DNA from 3 places in the Megamonas sp. genome. Region 2 is predicted to be linked to each of the others. Evidence: riboswitches for the same ligand, from Rfam matches in the RefSeq annotation. Region 2 holds a riboswitch; each other region holds the start of a gene.
What was found. A riboswitch is a leader RNA that binds a small molecule or an ion and turns the genes downstream of it on or off. The one in region 2 is predicted to bind thiamine pyrophosphate.
Positions count from the first base shown of each region.

Region 1: it holds a riboswitch for thiamine pyrophosphate, as region 2 does, so the genes downstream of both, thiS (sulfur carrier protein ThiS) here and thiC (phosphomethylpyrimidine synthase ThiC) in region 2, are expected to answer to the same signal.
Region 3: it holds a riboswitch for thiamine pyrophosphate, as region 2 does, so the genes downstream of both, AC5LAX_RS04720 (cytosine permease) here and thiC (phosphomethylpyrimidine synthase ThiC) in region 2, are expected to answer to the same signal.

Region 1 is NZ_CFQVBI010000065.1:85,298-91,701, forward strand. It holds gene thiH (2-iminoacetate synthase ThiH) at 1-614, opposite strand, end outside; gene AC5LAX_RS09260 (thiazole synthase) at 653-1,411, opposite strand; gene thiF (sulfur carrier protein ThiS adenylyltransferase ThiF) at 1,427-2,065, opposite strand; gene thiS (sulfur carrier protein ThiS) at 2,068-2,265, opposite strand; TPP riboswitch at 2,465-2,568, opposite strand; gene AC5LAX_RS09275 (DMT family transporter) at 2,611-3,480, opposite strand; gene AC5LAX_RS09280 (Cof-type HAD-IIB family hydrolase) at 3,611-4,402, shown strand; gene AC5LAX_RS09285 (MATE family efflux transporter) at 4,457-5,767, opposite strand; gene AC5LAX_RS09290 (ABC transporter ATP-binding protein) at 5,806-6,404, opposite strand, start outside.
Region 2 is NZ_CFQVBI010000087.1:16,844-23,247, forward strand. It holds gene AC5LAX_RS12650 (response regulator transcription factor) at 1-112, shown strand, start outside; gene AC5LAX_RS12655 (sensor histidine kinase) at 114-1,802, shown strand; gene AC5LAX_RS12660 (hypothetical protein) at 1,914-2,921, shown strand; tRNA gene AC5LAX_RS12665 (tRNA-Arg) at 2,994-3,070, shown strand; gene AC5LAX_RS12670 (5-deoxy-glucuronate isomerase) at 3,343-4,128, shown strand; TPP riboswitch at 4,180-4,278, shown strand; gene thiC (phosphomethylpyrimidine synthase ThiC) at 4,362-5,666, shown strand; gene deoD (purine-nucleoside phosphorylase) at 5,770-6,404, shown strand, end outside.
Region 3 is NZ_CFQVBI010000036.1:39,041-45,444, forward strand. It holds gene AC5LAX_RS04705 (DNA-deoxyinosine glycosylase) at 1-333, shown strand, start outside; gene lepB (signal peptidase I) at 392-928, opposite strand; gene rplS (50S ribosomal protein L19) at 1,004-1,345, opposite strand; TPP riboswitch at 1,509-1,615, shown strand; gene AC5LAX_RS04720 (cytosine permease) at 1,688-2,914, shown strand; T-box leader at 2,997-3,168, shown strand; gene glyQ (glycine--tRNA ligase subunit alpha) at 3,235-4,113, shown strand; gene glyS (glycine--tRNA ligase subunit beta) at 4,116-6,173, shown strand.

The sequences.
Region 1 (6,404 bases), on a different contig from region 2:
TGTAGATAAGCATATTCATCTGTATTCAATGGATAAATTTCAAGTCCAATAACACGGAAATATTTTTTAGCTATTTTACAAGCTTCACCTATATATTCTATACTGGATTGTTTGCGACTTTCACCTGTTAAAATCAAGATTTCCTGCAATCCAGATTTAGCAATTTCCTGCATTTCTTTATCGATTTCATCATAATTCAATTTAGCACGTTTAATTTTATTATGACAATTAAAACCACAATAGATACAATAATTTTCGCAGTAATTGGCAATATATATTGGTGTGAACATATAGATAGAATTACCAAAAAATCTCTTAGTAGTTTTTTGAGCTTTCTGTGCTATCTGTTCAAGAAATGGGAGTGCTGCTGGAGATAATAAAGCTCTAAAATCTTCTGGTGTAATGTGGTCATGACTAAGTGCAGTTTGTACATCTTGAGCAGTATATTTATCATAATCATAACTATCCATATCAGCTATAACCTTATCTAAAATATCGCTAGGTATGACTTCCATATCTGGTAAATATGCCATATGGTCAATACGTTCTTTTTTTAATTCAGCTCTTACTTCATCATTAATAATACTTTCATTAATATGATTATCTTTATTCATTCATCTTACCTCACAATTATTACTGATTAAATTAATAATTAATCTTGTAAAAATCCTGTCAATGGAGAAGATGCACTTGCTCCTTGTGCTTTTACACGACCTAATTTGGCTTCATAAGCGAGGCGTCCTGCTTCAATAGCATAATTAAAAGCTTTTGCCATGCGAACGACATCACCTGCTGTTGCTATAGCAGTATTAGCCATAATAGCAGTGGCACCCATTTCCATAGCTTCACAAGCTTGAGAAGGTCTACCGATACCCGCATCTACAATAATCGGTAAGTCGATTTCATCTATGAGAATTTGAATAAATTCTTTTGTGCATAAACCTTTATTAGAGCCGATAGGAGCCCCAAGAGGCATTACACAACTAGCACCAGCATTTACTAAATCTCTAGCTACATTTAAATCTGGATACATATAAGGCATAACAGTGAAGCCTTCTTTAGCTAAAACTTCAGTAGCTTTGATAGTTTCATAATTATCAGGTAAAAGATATTTACTATCACGCATAATTTCAATTTTTACTAAATCACTGCCACAAAGTTCTTTAGATAAACGAGCTATGCGAATTGCTTCATCAGCATTTCTAGCTCCAGAAGTATTAGGGAGTAGTGCTATATCTTTAGGAATGTAATCTAAAATATTAGCCATACCACCATTATTTACACGGCGAAGTGCTAAAGTTACGATTTCAGCTTTTGCTTCATTGATTGCTGCTTGAATTAATTCTAAAGAATATTTACCAGAACCTAAAATAAATCTTGAATTGAATTGATGTTTTCCTAATTGCCACATAATATGATACCTTCTTTATAAATTATTTTCTAAAATCAATTGAGTGATTAAATTTGCTTGATGACCAGCACAAATAGCTACTCTAGGAGCCATTAAACTATTTTCATTGGATAATGCAGTTTTTTCATCACCACAGATATAAAATTTGCCCATCACCTTACGAGTATGAATTTCATTGCTATGACCAAAACCTGCCATACCACTTCCAGAAATGATATATTTTTCGGGGAAAAGTTCTAATATCTTATTTACTAACATCGCCTTATTTTCAGGAACGTCAAAAGCTTCACAGATGATATCTTCATCTTTAAACAATGAAAAAATATTATCTTCTGTTACTTTTATACAATCAGTAACGATATTTAAATAAGGATTTATCATTTGTAATTGCTCGGCTAGAGCTTGCGTTTTATATTTATTTAGATGTGAGATGAAATAATGTTGTCTATTGAGATTGCTGATATCTACTTTGTCAAAATCAATTAAATGTAAATGACCTACACCTATTCTAGCCAGTGCCACAGCGATATTAGAGCCTAAACCACCAAGCCCAGCTATAGCAACTTTAGCATTGTTCAATTTTTCTTGATTGACTATGCCATGGCGGTCATTTAAAGTTTGATAAATTAATTCTTTTGCCAAAATGTCTGCCATTATCAGCCACCACCAACAAAAGTTACGATTTCTAATTTATCATTAGGATTTAAAATAGTTTGCGCATATTTTGCTTTTGGGACTATTTGACCATTTAACTCTATAGCTATCTTATCTAAAGGATAATTATTTTCTTGCAAATAAGTAACTAAATCCATAGGCAAAGATATTTCTTGATTTTGTCCATTAACTATTATCAAAATAAGACCTCCTTATTTTTTATCTTTTGAGAAATTTTATTAAAAAAGGAGTCCACAAAAAGATACACCCGCGGTGGTGCACCCCTTCATGAACTCCTGTTCAATCACATGGTCAACTCTATGTGATTTTAAAAATTAATATATAGATGTGTGTTAAAATAAAAAAGAGATGACAAAATGCCATCTCTTCTAATTGCAAATACATCATAATTATTATCCTACGTTGGCATTATCCAAATCAGGTCATAGGTCGAAGTTCACAACTTCCTCTCAGCCAGTTTACTAGCTCCCTGTTATTAATTTATATATACAATATAATTTATAAATTATCATTTGTCAATAAGTTTAATTATTTTTCTTGAACAACTCACTGACAAGTAAAGAACCTAATATCAAAACCGCCCCAATCCATTGAGAAATACTCATCGGCTCAGCTAAAAGAACTGTGGATAAAATAATCGCAGTTACTGGGTCTAAATAGCTAAAAATAGCAACTTTTTGTGCTGGTAATTCTTGTAGTGAAGAAAAATATAATAGATATGCTATACCTGTATGTATAATACCTAATATAGCCAAAGATAATAACGAAAAACCACTCATACTCCATGAATTTCCCTGATAGATTACATAAGGCAATAAAATTATTGAAGCTAATAATAATTGAGCAATACTGCTATCAATGGCAGAAATATCTTTGAAAAATTTATTTGCTAAGACTACAATCGCATAAAATAATGCAGCAGATATTCCATAGAGTACACCGATAAAATCATTTACACCAGATTGGTTATCATTGAATATGCCAGCGACTAATGCCATACCTAATAAAGATAAAATTACACAGATGATTTTAAAGAGAGATAAACTTTCTTTTAATATAAATGGAGATAATAATACTACAAAAGTAGGTGCTAAATAATATGTAAGTGTTGCTGTAGCTATCGTTGTATAATTATATGCTTGAAATAAAAAAATCCAGTTAAAACCTATAGCTACGCCAGCTATTAATAAATAGCGTAAGTTTCTTATCAAAGCATTTCGATTTATTTTTTTGTGCAAGCATACCATAGCAATAAATAAAATAAAAGCACCTACAAAACCACGTACTAGGGCTATTTGTGAACTTGCAAGTTCTATATTGCGTACAAATAAACCAATACTACCAAAAACAAGCATAGCCGTAATATTTTTTAAAGTTGCATTCATGAAAATCATTCACATCTCTTTCTATATTTATCTAGTCAATAATTATTGTTTATAATATAGCATAAAAACAATATACGTACTAGCTTAAAATTTGTTATAATTGATTTATATTTTATAATTCTAATGAAAGTACGGTGATATGATGATAAAAGCTATTTTCTTTGATATTGATGGTACCTTAGTTAGCTTTAAAACACATAAAATTCCTGAATCTACGATACAAGCTTTACATACTTTAAAAGCAAAAGGAATAAAATTATTTATCGCAACTGGTCGTCCGCCATATGACTTGAAATTTTTAATTGATGAATTTGGCGATTTATTCAGTGGTTATATTACTTTTAATGGTCAATATTGTTATGATAGTACAGGGAAAATCTTACACGAAGAATATTTAAATCGTGAAGATTTAATCCAATTTACAAATTACATCAAAGATAAAGATATCGCTTGTGGCTTTATGGAAATAGATTATTTTTATTTTAATCTCTATAATGACCGTTTAGCAAAATTAAAAGAAACTTTAGGAGATACTGCACCTGATAGAGCATTTGATGACGTAAGTCGTGTATCCAATCATAAAACATATCAATTGAATATTTTCTTAAATGAAGATGAAGAACAAGAAGTCTTACCATATTTGCCAAATTGCAAAGCTGTTCGTTGGTGCCCATATTTTACAGATATTATTCCTAAAGATGGCGGTAAAGGCACAGGCATCAAAAAAGTTTTAGCTTACTATGGTATAGATATCAATGAAGCCATGGCTTTTGGTGATGGCGGAAACGATGTGGAAATGCTTGAAGCTGTAAAATATGGCATAGCTATGGGAAATGCTAATGAGAATTTAAAACAGATAGCAGATTTCATCACTTTAGATGTAGATAATGATGGCGTAGCTTATGCTTTAAAACAATATAACGTATTATAAAAATAAACCTACTATAAATTACCTTATTTAAAAGTAATCTATAGTAGGTTTTCTTTAATTAAAATATTTCTTTAACGACGGTAAATACAAAATGAGAATAATTGATTCTAATAAATACGTTAAATTATATGTTAGCCATATACCATCATTACCTAGATAAGACATCAATATTTTTTGGCAGATATAAAAAAATATCACAGCGACAAACATCATATTTCTGATAGAAGCTGTATTACCAATACCTGTATACATACCATATAAAAGCAATCCCACACAAGCACATATTGGATGCAAAATCAGATAGATACTATAATCGTTAGCATAATTAGCCACAATTGCCAAATCAGTCATCATATTTATAAAATACGATTTAGTGATATACATAATCACTGAAATAAAAATTATAAATACAGCTAAACATCTTAAGCTTATCTTTAATACTGAATTTAATAAATTTATATCCTTATATCCCTTTGCTTTTCCTGAAAATACGCTCACACCATTTGCCATACCATCAATAAAGTAGACCACGATAAAAATGATTTCTAAGATAATAGCATTACTTGCTAGTGTAACAGTTCCCATGCTTGCCCCAGCTATGGCAAACAAATTATTTATCGTCAATAAACAAACAGTGCGAAACATTAAATCCACATTTACCTTCATCATGGCTAAAAATGGTTGTAAAGTTTTTAAACTTTGAATGTATTCACTGCAAATGATTAAGTTCCCTCGTTTATAAATAGCGATAAAACCTATCATACAACCATATATTTGAGCAATCAAAGAAGCATAGGCTACACCTTGAATATTCATATCCATGATAAATACAAATACGATAGATAAGACGATATTCAATACATTCATGGATATTTGCATAAACATAGTATAGCGAATTATCATCTGTCCCATGAGCCAGCCTAGCGTTACATAATTGATTAAAACAAATGGTGCTCCCCATATAATGATATCACAATAATTTTTCATCAATTCAACAACTTGGCTTTCAGGCTTCATTAGCAACGCATAATATTTGAAAATCCACGGATAAATGATTAAAAATATTAAACTTATTACTATAGCTATAAGTAGTGGTCTAGCTAAAGCTAAAAATTTATCTTTGGCGGATTCACTGCCCAAAGCTTGAGCGGAAAAACTTGTAGTAGACACTCTCAAAAATCCAAATAGCCAATATATATTGTTAAATAAAATTACTCCCAAAGAAACAGCAGCTATATAAAAAGCTTCTGACATATGCCCCATAACAGCAGTATTTACAGCTCCTAATAGAGGCTGTGTAGCTGTGGATAACATAAAAGGAGTAGTTACTTTTAGATATTCTTTATAAGTTAATTGTGATAGCATAAAATCTCCCATCTATTAAAATTTTTATATTATTTTATTTAAAATAAATGACAAGCAACATGATGATTAACTGATATCTCTTTTAATTTTGGCTTTTCCTGTTTACAAATATCTTTGCAGTATTTACAGCGATTTTGAAATGGACAACCTTTTGGCAAGTCCAAAGGGCTTGGGATATCACCAAAAAGAGTTTCTATATTTTTATTTTGCTCATTATCTAGAGAAAAAACTGCTTTTAATAAAGCTTTAGTATATGGATGCTTTGCTTCGATCAATTTATCACCATCAATTTTTTCAACGATATTGCCTAGATACATCACGGCTATACGATGACTAAATAAACTAACTAAAGCTAAATCATGACAAATAAAAATATAGGTGATATTTTTTTCTCGTTGAAGTTTTACTAATAATTTAATGATTTTAGCCTGAACAGATACGTCAAGAGCAGAAGTGGCTTCATCACAAACAATAATTTCAGGCTCTAGGGCTAAAGCTCTGGCAATAGCTACACGTTGACGTTGACCGCCACTCATATTATTCGGATATTTATATACAAAATCATCTGGCAACTCTACTAATCGCAATAATTCTTGAGCTTTTTCTTTCATTTGTGATTTTTTTATTAAATTAAAAT
Region 2 (6,404 bases):
AGCTGAAACTCGTACTGTCGATGTGCATATAAAAACACTTCGCCATAAATTAGGAGTAGCCAGCAAATTAATCGAAACTATCCGTGGAGTCGGTTATAAAATCATTGATTAATATGAGTATGAAGCAAAAAATCTTCAATTATATGTGCTTTTTAGTATCTATGGCTGTTATTTGTACTTTTATTTTAACTTTGACCTTATGTTATCCATTATTTTTTGAACATACAAAACAAGAAGTTAAAGATGAGGCTACTTATTTAACTTATGTTTTTAATCATCATTTAACAGACCCTAAAGAATTACTAAAAGATGCACAGACACAAACACGCATTACCTGGATTGACCCTGAAGGCAATGTTATCTTTGATAATAGTGCTGAACTAGATAAAATGGAAAATCATCTTTTGCGTCAAGAAGTACAAATTGCCCAAAAAGTAGGAACAGGTGAATCTTATCGCATCTCAACTACGCTTGGAACTAATACGTATTATTACGCTGTGAGATTAGATGATAATTCTGTTTTACGTCTTTCTCGCAATAATGTCAGTGCATATGATATGGTTCAAGAAGCCTTGCCGATATTGTTAGCTATGATGTTATTAATCTATTTAATCTCTCTACTGGCTGCTCGCCGTATGGCTAGAAATATCATTGCACCTATAAATTCTATCAATCTTGAACACCCTATTATGAATGACTTATATGAAGAATTAAATCCTATGTTAATTCGTTTAGAAAATCAAAATGAGCAAATTCACCAACAAATGAAGACTTTAAAAAATCAACAGCGTGAATTTACTATGATTATCAACAATATCGAAGAAGGTTTAATCTTAATCAATCATTCTTATAAAATATTAGCTATAAACCATAGCGTATTAAATATTTTAAACGCCGAAAAAATAGACTATATTGATAAAAATCTCTTTACGCTTATCAATAATGAAACATTATATCAAGCTGCTCAAAATGTAATGCGTGGAGAACGACAAGAGTTTTATTTACCTCTTGATAAAAAAACTTATCAAATCATTGCCAGCCCTGTAACTAAGCATAATACGGTAAAAGGTGCTTTAATTCTCTTTGTAGATATCACGGAAAAACGCATGGCAGAAAAAATGCGTCAAGAATTCTCCGCTAATGTATCTCATGAATTAAAAACACCACTCACTTCTATTTCTGGATTTGCTGAACTTTTACAAAATAATATGGTTCGACCAAATGACATTCCTTTATTTGCTAGCAAAATCTACAAAGAAGCTCAACGTCTAATCAGTTTAATTCAAGATATAATCAAACTTTCTCAACTTGATGAAAAAAATAGTACCTTTATGAAAGAACCTCTTAATCTTTCCGCTATCTGTAAACAAATTATTTTACGCCTAAATGATAAAGCTTTAACAAAACAAGTAAAAGTCATCTTTAAAGAAAATCCAAATAGTGAAATTATTGGTGTTCGTCAATTAATTGAAGAATTAATTTATAATCTCATCGAAAATGCTATAAAATACAATAAAGCCAATGGTTCTGTCTTTATTTCTTTATTAAATGAAGACAAAAATCATCTTATCTTAGAAGTAAAAGATACTGGAATAGGTATAGCGTCAGACGATTTACCACATGTATTTGAAAGATTTTATCGTGCTGATAAATCCCGTTCTCAAATCAATGTAGAAGGTACAGGCTTAGGTCTTGCTATCGTTAAACATATTGCTGAATTCCATCATGCTAATTTAACAATTCAAAGTAAACCTAATGAAGGAACTTGTATCAGAATTCATTTTTCTTTAAAATCAGATTAAAAAATTTTTTAAACCCCTATTTTAGGGGTTTTCTTATTGTTTAAGCTAAAATTTTTGGTATAATAAGTAGAGTAACAAATTTTATAATATATATAATGAGGGTGCATGCTTATGCGATTAATAAAAAATATTATTTGCCTTACTGTATTAATGGTTTTCACATTATTCCATACTCAAATTAGTTTTGCCGCTGATTCTGAATGGTATTGGATTAGCTCAGATGATAAATATAGTAAATATTTTTCTATGACAAGAATTACTACTGTTTCTAGTCAAAATAACATTCCTACTTGTATTGAAGATTGGATAAAAACAGGTTACGCTCCAGGTGGAGCAGCTGAAACTATAGCTAATATGAAACTTCCTATCAATGATCCTAATCAATTAGTCTATAGCTTAGCTCGTGTTCAAATCAATCCTCAAGAAAGAACCCTACGCTATATGGAAGAAATCTTCTATGATAAAGATGGTAAGGCTCTTTATACACTCAAATACAATAACCCTGTAAATAAAGATATCAACTCTCAATCTTTTGATGAAAAATTTTATGCTATGATTGTAGACCGTGTATTCAATAAAGGTGAAGGTGGTCGTCTTATCTCTAATGCTCGTTGGCTTGGCTTATGGAGTAATGAATCTGGAGAAAGTAGTGCCGATACAGCTACACTTCGTCAGATAGATAACAACATCATTGTTTGGATTTGGCAAGAAAACAAAGACTCTGCTGGCAATGTTTCCTCTATCCAATTCATGAAAAAAGAATATAACGTCAAAAATTTAACAGCTAGAACATTAAAATATAATTTCTGGTCTCCTGATACAAATTGGATTGATAAAACACCTAATCTCGACAAAAATATGCATTCTATCATTCCTGAAAGCACAGAAGATGTAGAATTCAAGAAAATAAGATATTATGCTAATAAATATCCTGAATGGGCAACACGTTATCAAATCAATAAAACAGCAACAACAGCTACTGTTCCAACAAACACAACAGCAACTACTACAACTCCAACACCTACTACACCTGTAAACTCTACTACAACATCACCAGCTGCTAGTGGCGTTACAAATCCTATTGGCTCTGTAGGTCCTATTGGAGCTCCTATAAATTAAAATTTGCGACTTAGTTTTAGTTATGCTAAAATTTAGCTTATTAAATTCATCTAACTAATTTAGATTGAAATTGCGGCTGTAGCTCAGACGGATAGAGCATTCGCCTCCTAAGCGAAGGGTCGCGTGTTCGACTCACGCCAGTCGCACCATTTATAAAAATAACGGATATTAATCATAATAATTATGATTAATATCCTTTTTTATTGCCCTTTATCAAAAATATCAAGATAAAAAAATTCTTTTACTTCAACATTTATTATAGAAACTTTTTATTAATAAGTTTATTAATCTTATTATATATTGATTATATATTGATTATATATTGATTATATATTGTTGATATTGAACTTTAAAACATTTATAATATAACCATAAAATAATCATCACTTATTGATAAATTTATTATAAAGGAGATATTTTCATGTATAAATCATTTGGTTATCCAGAATTCAATGCTTCTGGCGAACAAATTCTTACTACTTACAATAATGAATATAGTAATATGCTAATGGATATTCGTGTCTATAAAATTAAAGCTGATGAAGAAAGAATTTTCTGCCGTGAAGGTGAAGAAATTGCCATACTACTCTTAGCTGGTAAAATCACTTATATTTTTGATGGACAAGAAAAAACTGTATCTAGAAAAGATGTTTTTACTGAAGGTCCCTGGTGCGTTCACGTTTGCAGTAATACAAAAGTAATTGTTAAAGCAAACAGCGATGCAGAAATTCTTGTTCAATGCACAAAAAACGAAAAACAATTCCCTGCTAAATTATATGCTCCAAAAGATGTTCCTTGGGGATATTCTTGTGCAGGAAAATTCGGTAACACTGCTCAACGTCAAGTTAATACTATTTTTGATTATGACACAGCACCTTATTCTAATATGGTTTTAGGTGAAGTAATTAATGATAGAGGTAATTGGTCTGGCTACTTACCACATTATCACCCACAACCTGAAGTTTACTATTTCAAATTTGATAGACCAGAAGGTTTTGGTGCTAGTTTTATCGGAAATGATGTATTTAAAAGCATTGATGGTAGTTTTGCCGCTATCGCTGACAGCAAAACTCATCCACAAGCTGTAGCTCCAGGTTTTTTAATGTATACTTGTTGGATGATTCGTCATTTTGATAATAATCCTTGGCTCCGTCAAAATTGTAATGAAGATGAACGATATATTTGGCTTCATGATGCTAAATTTTAATTAAATCTTGTTTTTTCTTACTAAATATTTTATAATAAAAAAAAATTGAAAAAAATCCACTAGGGGTGCTTTTGAAGCTGAGAGGAAATATTCCGACCCTTAGAACCTGGTTTGGTTAAGACCAACGTAGGGAAGTGGCAAATAAATGATTATCAAGGCAGATTTGCAACTTTCTTTGCATATCTGCTTATTTTTTTGCCATTTATCACTTCTTATATTATGGAGGCAAAATTATGACAATGACACAAATGCAATCAGCTAGAGCTGGTAAAATCACTGATGAAATGAAAATCGTAGCTCAAGAAGAAAAAATGGATATTGAAACTCTTCGTGAACGTGTTGCCAATGGTACTATCGCTATTTGTGCTAATATCAATCATCAAAATTTACACCCTTATGGTGTAGGCGAAGGACTTTGTACTAAAGTAAATGCTAATATCGGCACATCTAGTGCTTTTCCTGACCCAACTCCTGAAATCGAAAAATTAAATGTCGCTATCGCATCTGGTGCTCATTCTGTAATGGATTTAAGCACAGGAAATAATATTGATGCTTCTCGTCAAGCTATTTTAAAACATTCCACTGTAATGGTAGGAACTGTGCCAATTTATCAAGCAACAGTTGATGCCATCAAAGCTCATGGTGCTGTCGTGAAAATGACTGAAGAAGATTTACTTCATGCCATTGAAAAACAAGCCAAAGATGGTGCTGATTTCATGACTATTCACTGCGGTGTAACTATGGATGTAATCAATCGCATGAAAGCAGAAGGTCGTTATATGGACGTAGTTAGTCGCGGTGGTTCATTCATCACAGGTTGGATGCTCTATAATGAAAAAAATAATCCACTTTATGAACGCTATGATGATATCTTAGATATCTGTGCAAAATATGATGTTACTATGAGTCTTGGCGATGGTCTTCGTCCTGGCTGTCTTGCTGATGCTACTGACCATGCTCAAATTCAAGAACTTTTAAATTTAGGTGGACTTGTAAAACGCGCTTGGGATAGAGGTGTACAAGTCATGGTCGAAGGTCCAGGTCATGTACCATTTGACCAAATAGCTACAAATATGAAATTGCAAAAAAGCATTTGTCATAATGCTCCATTTTACGTTCTTGGTCCACTTGTTACTGATATTGCTCCTGGATATGACCATATCACTGCTGCAATCGGTGGTACTATGGCAGCATCTTGTGGTGCGGATTTCCTTTGCTATGTAACTCCAGCCGAACATCTTGCTTTACCAAATGTTCAAGATGTAAAAGATGGTGTTATTGTAACTAGAATTGCCGCTCATGCTGCTGATATCGTAAAAAATGTACCAGGTGCAAAAGATTGGGATTTAAATATGGCTAAAGCTCGTAAAAAACTTGATTGGGAAGAACAAATGAATTTAGCTATCGACCCACAGACAGCACGTCAAAGACGCGCTTCACGCAATCCAGAAGGCACAACTGCTTGCTCTATGTGTGGCGATTATTGTGCTGTTGAAATCGTCAATAAATACCTCGGTGCTACAATCGAACATTGTTAATTTAAAAATGCAGGATAATCCCTGCATTTTTTCATTCATTATGATAAAATTTTTATAGATATTCTTATATCTCATAAAATTATTGATGAAAGAAGGTATTGTTATGAGTAATCATATTGAAGCCAAAATTGGAGAAGTTGCTGATGTCGTTTTACTTCCTGGCGACCCATTACGTGCAAAATACATCGCTGAAAAATTTCTAGAAAATCCTGTCTGCTACAATCATATTCGCAATATGTTTGGCTATACTGGAACATATAAAGGTCATAAAGTTTCTATCCAAGGCACTGGTATGGGTATTCCTTCTATTTCTATCTATGCACATGAATTAATCTGCGATTACCATGCAAAAAAATTAATTCGCGTTGGTACTTGTGGTGGTTTAAAAGATGATGTTCATGTTCGTGATGTTGTTATCGCTCAAGGAACAACTACTGATAGTGGCATTATTGTTCGCACTTTTGGTGATGGACTTCATTATGCTCCACTTGCTGATTTTGAATTATTAGGCAAAGCATATCACCATGCTAAAAAATTAAACATTCCTGTGAAAATTGGTAACGTATATTGTCAAGACCGTTTCTATGATGAAGAAGTTGATTTACAAAAATTAATCCAATACGGCTGTCTTGCTGTAGAAATGGAAACTTCTGCTCTTTATATGCTTGCTGCTCGTTATAATGTACAAGCACTTGGCGTATTTACTGTAAGTAATCACTTATTTACAGGTGAAGAAAC
Region 3 (6,404 bases), on a different contig from region 2:
GAGCGATTAGAATTATTGAGAAAAAATCATATTGCTCTTTGGGACTCTATAGATTCTTGTATTCGAGAAGGTAGTTTAGATAGTGCTATTTGCGATGAAGTGCCAAATGATTTTAAAGCTTTATTTGCCAAATATCCTAAAATAAAAACTATTTGTTTTAATGGCGGAAAATCTTTTCAGTGCTTTAAGAAATATAATAAAGATATTTTAAAAGATAAAACATATACTTTTTATACTTTGCCATCTACAAGTCCAGCAAATGCTAAATTTCGTTTGCCGATGCTTCAAGAAGTTTGGCAACAAGCTTTAGCTAGACATATAAATAATAAATAGATTTTATAAAATAAAAAAGGTACCTACAAAATATTTCATAGGTACCTTTTCGTTATTATCATGGTAATGTTCTTAATTTATCAAGTGGCCAGAAGATGAGTATTGCTTTACCTTTGATTAAATCAAATGGTACCATGCCTACATCAGCGAAACGACTATCTTCGGAATTATTGCGGTTATCGCCCATTACGAAAATATGTCCTTCTGGTACAGTAGCCAGTGGATAATCCCCTCTAGTTGTGCTTAAGATATATGGTTCATTTTTTAATTCACCATTTACATAAACATGACCATCTTTGATTTCAATAGTATCTCCAGGAATTGCAATTACACGTTTGATAAAATCACGGCTAGGATCTTTTGGATATTGGAATACTAAGATATCACCACGTTCAGGATCATGTAAATTATAAATAAATTTATTAACGACTAAACGCTCTTGATTTTGTAATGTCGGACGCATAGAAGGTCCATCAACTAAATATAACTCTACTACAAAATGACGAATGAATAAGGCTAAAACAACAGCGATAGCTATGGAAATAACCCAATCTTTAATTTCACTACCTAAAGATGACTCTTTTTTATCAGCCATGATAATCCTCCCTCTACTAGAACATACTAATAAAACAAAAGGGACTTGCCATAGGCAGTCCCTCTTATGAAGATATTAGCGTCTTTCTTTAATACGAGCAGCTTTACCAGTAAGGTTACGAAGATAATAAAGTTTTGCTCTACGAACAATACCTCTACGAGTAACTTCGATTTTTGCAAGGCGTGGGGAATGTACTGGGAAAGTACGTTCAATACCAACACCATAAGAAATTCTTCTTACTGTGAAGTTTTCACGAACGCCAGAACCTTGGCGAGCGATTACAACACCTTCGAACATCTGAATACGTTCGTTGGATCCTTCAACTACTTTTACATGTACGCGAACGCTATCGCCAGGGATAAATTTAGGGATATCGTTACGTAATTGTTCCTGTTCTAAAGCCTGAATAATATTCATTATTTTTCCTCCTTAATTCAAACGTTCATATAAGAATATCTCACAGCGGACCGTTTGTTGCATACTAGGCTATTTTATCATATAAAAATGGGCTATGCAATATATTTTTTGGAGATTTTTCGAGAATTTGACAAATATTTTAGGATAATTTATATTAAAGGCAGAATATGAAAAAGGGAGCTTGTAGACAGGCTGAGAGGAAGTTGTGAACTTCGACCTATGACCTGATTTGGATAATGCCAACGTAGGGAAATATTAGTTTGATTACGTATTTTCAAGGAAATGGCATGGCTATTTCCTTTTTTTATTTTTAAATATTTTTATTTTTTATGAGGTGATTTTTTGTCTACATTTTTTACATCAACAAATAATTCTAGTTTTAATGTATCATTGATTTGGTTTGGTACAGCAGTTTCTGTGGCTGAAATCATGACAGGAACTTTTTTAGCACCACTTGGCATGAAAGATGGATTTTTAGCTATTTTAGTAGGTCATGTAATTGGCGGAATTATTCTTTATTTAGCAGGGATTATCGGTGCTAATAAACGTTGCAGTGCTTCTGAAAGTATTAATTTATCTTTTGGTAAGTTGGGTTCTGTTAGTTTCTCTCTATTAAATACTATTCAATTAATAGGTTGGACTTCTATAATGACCATCATTGGGGCACAAGCTTTCAATAAATTAATGGCATCTTTATGGAATATAGGAGAAAATACTATTTTATGGACAATTATCATAGGTCTTTTTCCTTGCATTTGGATTTTTAGTACAATGGATTTTGTAAGTAAGATAAATAAAGTAGTAATGCTTTGTTTATTGCTTGCTTCTTTATATTTAGGTTTTGGGGCGGTAGTTTCTGCAAATGAAGTGGTAACTTCCTTAGATGAAAGTATGAGTTTTGGCATGGCGGTAGAATTGAATATTGCTATGTGTTTATCATGGATGCCAGTTATTTCAGATTATACAAGAACACTTAAAAATCAATCTACAGGTACAGTGAGCTGTGTAGTGGCATATTGTTTTGGCAGTATTTTAATGTATACAATTGGTTTAGGTAGTGCTGTTCATTATGGTATAACAGATATTTGTGATATTTTTATGTTATCTGGATTGGGTGTTATTTCTTTAGTTGTTATTTTATTATCTACAGTAACAACTAATTTCATTACGATAAATTCTTCAAGTATTTGTTTAAATCATATCAGTAATCAATTAGATGTAAAATATACAGCATTTTTTGTATGTATAATTTCTACATTGCTTGCTATTTTCTTATCTATGGAACAATATGAAACTTTCCTTTATTTTATAGCAGCAACTTTTGCACCGTTATTTGCTATTGCTTTTTCTGAATATTTCTTTAGTCATAATATTTATCATCAAAATTCATTTATCACTGGTAAAAATTGTCTTTTATGGTTAATTGGTTTTATAGCTTATGAATTGTTGATTGATTATAGCACATTTATTGGGATTACTGTGCCAGTTATGTTAGCTATAGCCATTATTAATATTTTTGTTAATCAATTGATTGGGGCAAAAAAATTTAGTTTGAATAAGAAATATTAAAAGTATTTTATTATTTAGCCATAAATCTAAAAGTAAACAACATAAATATATTGACAAGGATTTTTTCTTTTGCTAGACTTTATGTACAGCAATGAACTAGAAAAGTAACTTTAATCAGCGAGTAGTGATGGTGTAAGACTACAAAAAGTGAATGGCGCTAGGGAGCTTTATAATAATAAATAACATTCTAAAGAGGACTTAAATATATTTAAGTCAATCAGGGTGGAACCGCGGGAATACATCTCGTCCCTGTAACATTTTGTTGTTACATGGGCGAGATTTTTTATTTTGTCGCCCATGAATATCAAGGAGGTATATTTATGACATTTCAGGAAATTATCCTGACTTTGCAGGAATTTTGGTCTAAGCAAGGCTGTATTTTAGCTCAACCTTATGACGTGGAAAAAGGTGCAGGTACTATGAACCCTTCTACATTTTTACGTGTACTTGGCCCTGAACCTTGGCATGTAGCATATGTAGAACCATCTCGTCGTCCAGCTGATGGTCGTTATGGTGAAAATCCTAACCGTTTATTCCAACATCATCAATTCCAGGTAATTATGAAACCATCTCCTGATAATATTCAGGAACTTTATTTACAGAGCTTAGCAAAACTCGGTATCAATGAAAAAGAACATGATATCCGTTTTGTTGAAGATAACTGGGAATCTCCAACACTTGGTGCTTGGGGTCTTGGTTGGGAAGTTTGGCTCGATGGTATGGAAATCACACAGTTTACTTATTTCCAACAAGTAGGTAGTGTTGATGTAAAACCTGTAGCTTCTGAAATTACTTATGGTCTTGAACGTATTGCAATGTATATTCAAGAAAAAGAAAATGTTTATGATATTGATTGGAATGGCACATACACTTATGGTGATGTATTCCATCAAAATGAATTTGAACAATCCACTTATAACTTTGAACTTGCAGATACTGCTCTTTTATTTGACCTTTTCGATAAATACGAAAAAGAAGCTGTTCGCGTAATTGAGCTTGGCTATGTTCATCCAGCATATGATTATGTATTGAAATGTTCTCATACATTTAACTTGCTTGATTCTCGTGGAGCAATCAGCGTATCTGAACGTACAGCGTTTATTTCTCGTGTACGTAATCTTGCTCGTCTTTGTGCTCAATGTTATTTAAAACAGCGTGAAGAACTCGGCTATCCTCTCTTGAAGAAAGGAGCAAAATAATAATGGCTAAAGATTTATTATTAGAAATTGGTACAGAAGAAGTTCCTGCTCATTTTATGCCAGGAATTTTAGCTCAATTAAAAGAAAAAGCAACTGCAAAATTTCAAGAAATGCGTCTTGATTTTGATGAAGTAACAACTCTTGGTACACCTCGCAGAACTGCACTTTTAGTAAAAAATCTTGCAGAAACTCAGCAAGGTGCATCTAGTGAATATAAAGGCCCATCTACTGCTATCGCTTTTGATAAAGATGGCAATCCTACAAAAGCAGCTATCGGTTTTGCTCGTGGCAAAAAAGTAGATGTTGCTGATTTAGTAGTAAAAGATGGTTATGTATATGCTGTTTCTAGTGAAGAAGGCAAACAGACTGTAGAACTTTTACCTACTTTATTAAAAGAATTAGTAGAAGGCTTGAATTTCCCTAAAAATATGCGTTGGGGCGATTTAGATTTCCGCTTTGTACGTCCACTTCGTTGGCTCGTAGCTTTGTATGATGAAGAAGTAATTGATTTTACAGTAGCTAATGTAAAATCTGGTCGCGTATCTCGTGGTCATCGTTTCTTAAGTGAAGGCGATTTCACAATCAATAAAGCAAGTGATTATGAACAAGCTTGTAAAGATGCATTTATTATTGTAGACCAAGAAAAACGTCGCGATATCATCAAAGCACAGATTGAAGAAATTGCAAAAGCTCATAATGGTCATGCAGAAATCACTGAAGATTTATTAGAAGAAGTAATTTATCTTGTAGAATATCCAACAGCACTTTGCGGAACTTTTGAAGATAAATATCTTAAATTACCAAAAGAAGCAGTAATGACTCCAATGAGAGATCATCAGCGTTATTTCCCTGTTTTAGATGATAATAACAATTTATTACCATTATTTATTACAGTTCGCAACGGTGGCGATTATTGCTTAGATAAAGTACAGCATGGTAATGAACGTGTACTTCGTGCAAGACTTGCTGATGCTCAATTCTTCTTTGATGAAGATAGAAAGCATAGTCTTTATGATTATGTAGAAAAATTAAAAACTGTAGTATTCCAAGAAGGTCTTGGTACAATTTATGATAAAGCTAATCGTTTAGCAGAACTTTCTGCTTTTATTGGTGAAAAAGTAAATGCTACAGAAGATGAAATAAAAACAACTAAACGTGCTGCAATCTTAGCAAAAGCTGACCTTGTATCTGCTATGGTTTGTGAGTTCACTGAACTTCAAGGTATCATGGGTCGTGAATATGCACTTTTAGATGGTGAAGGTCAAGAAGTAGCAACTGCTATTTATGAACATTATATGCCACGTTTTGCAGGTGATGCAGAACCAGCTAGCGTAGCAGGTCGTCTTGTTTCTTTAGCTGATAAAATGGATAATATCGTAGCTACATTCAGTCGTGGACTTGTGCCAACAGGTTCTCAAGATCCATTTGCACTTCGTCGTCAAGCTCTTGGTATTGTGCATACAATTATTGAAGCAAACTACACTATTTCTATCAGTGAAATTGCAGATAAAGCAATGGATTTACTCAATATCACTGATAGTGAAAAACGTGCTGAAATCCAGAAAAATGTAGCAGAATTCTTCACTTTACGTCTTAAAAATGTACTTGGCGATAATGATGTTCGCTATGATATTATTGATGCTGTACTTGAAAATGCAGATGAAGTTGCAGGCACTTATGCTAAAGCTTGCGTAACAGCTCAAGAAATTGCTTCTGGTGTATTAAATGATGCAATTCAAGCTTTTGTACGTGTAGGTAATATCAGTAAAAAAGCAGAAAATAATGTTATTAATGAAGCATTATTTACATTAGATGAAGAAAAAGCTCTTTATAATACTTATGTAGCAGTAGCTAAAGATGTAGAAACTGCTTTAAATAATAAAGATTATAAAACAGCTATTGATAAAATGCAGGAACTTACTGCACCAATCAATAATTTCTTTGATAATGTAATGGTTATGGATAAAGACGAACAAATCAAAAATAATCGTCTTGCACTTCTTAAAAATATTGATACACTTATTAAATCTATTGCAGATTTCGGTAAAATCGTATTATAAGAATGATTGAGAAAAGGCTAGGTAGTTAAATGTTAGGTTTAACTATCTAGTTTTTTTGTTATTAAAAGTGAAATTAAATTAAACAATAAAAAGACTTGTTATAGTTATTTTTCTATAGCAAGTCTTTTTTAGTATTGATATTTACTAATGCCAAAGTTGAAGCAAAAAGCAGGATTTATATAATATGGTGTTTAAGAATATAAAGATGAATTACAAATTCTATTGATTTGA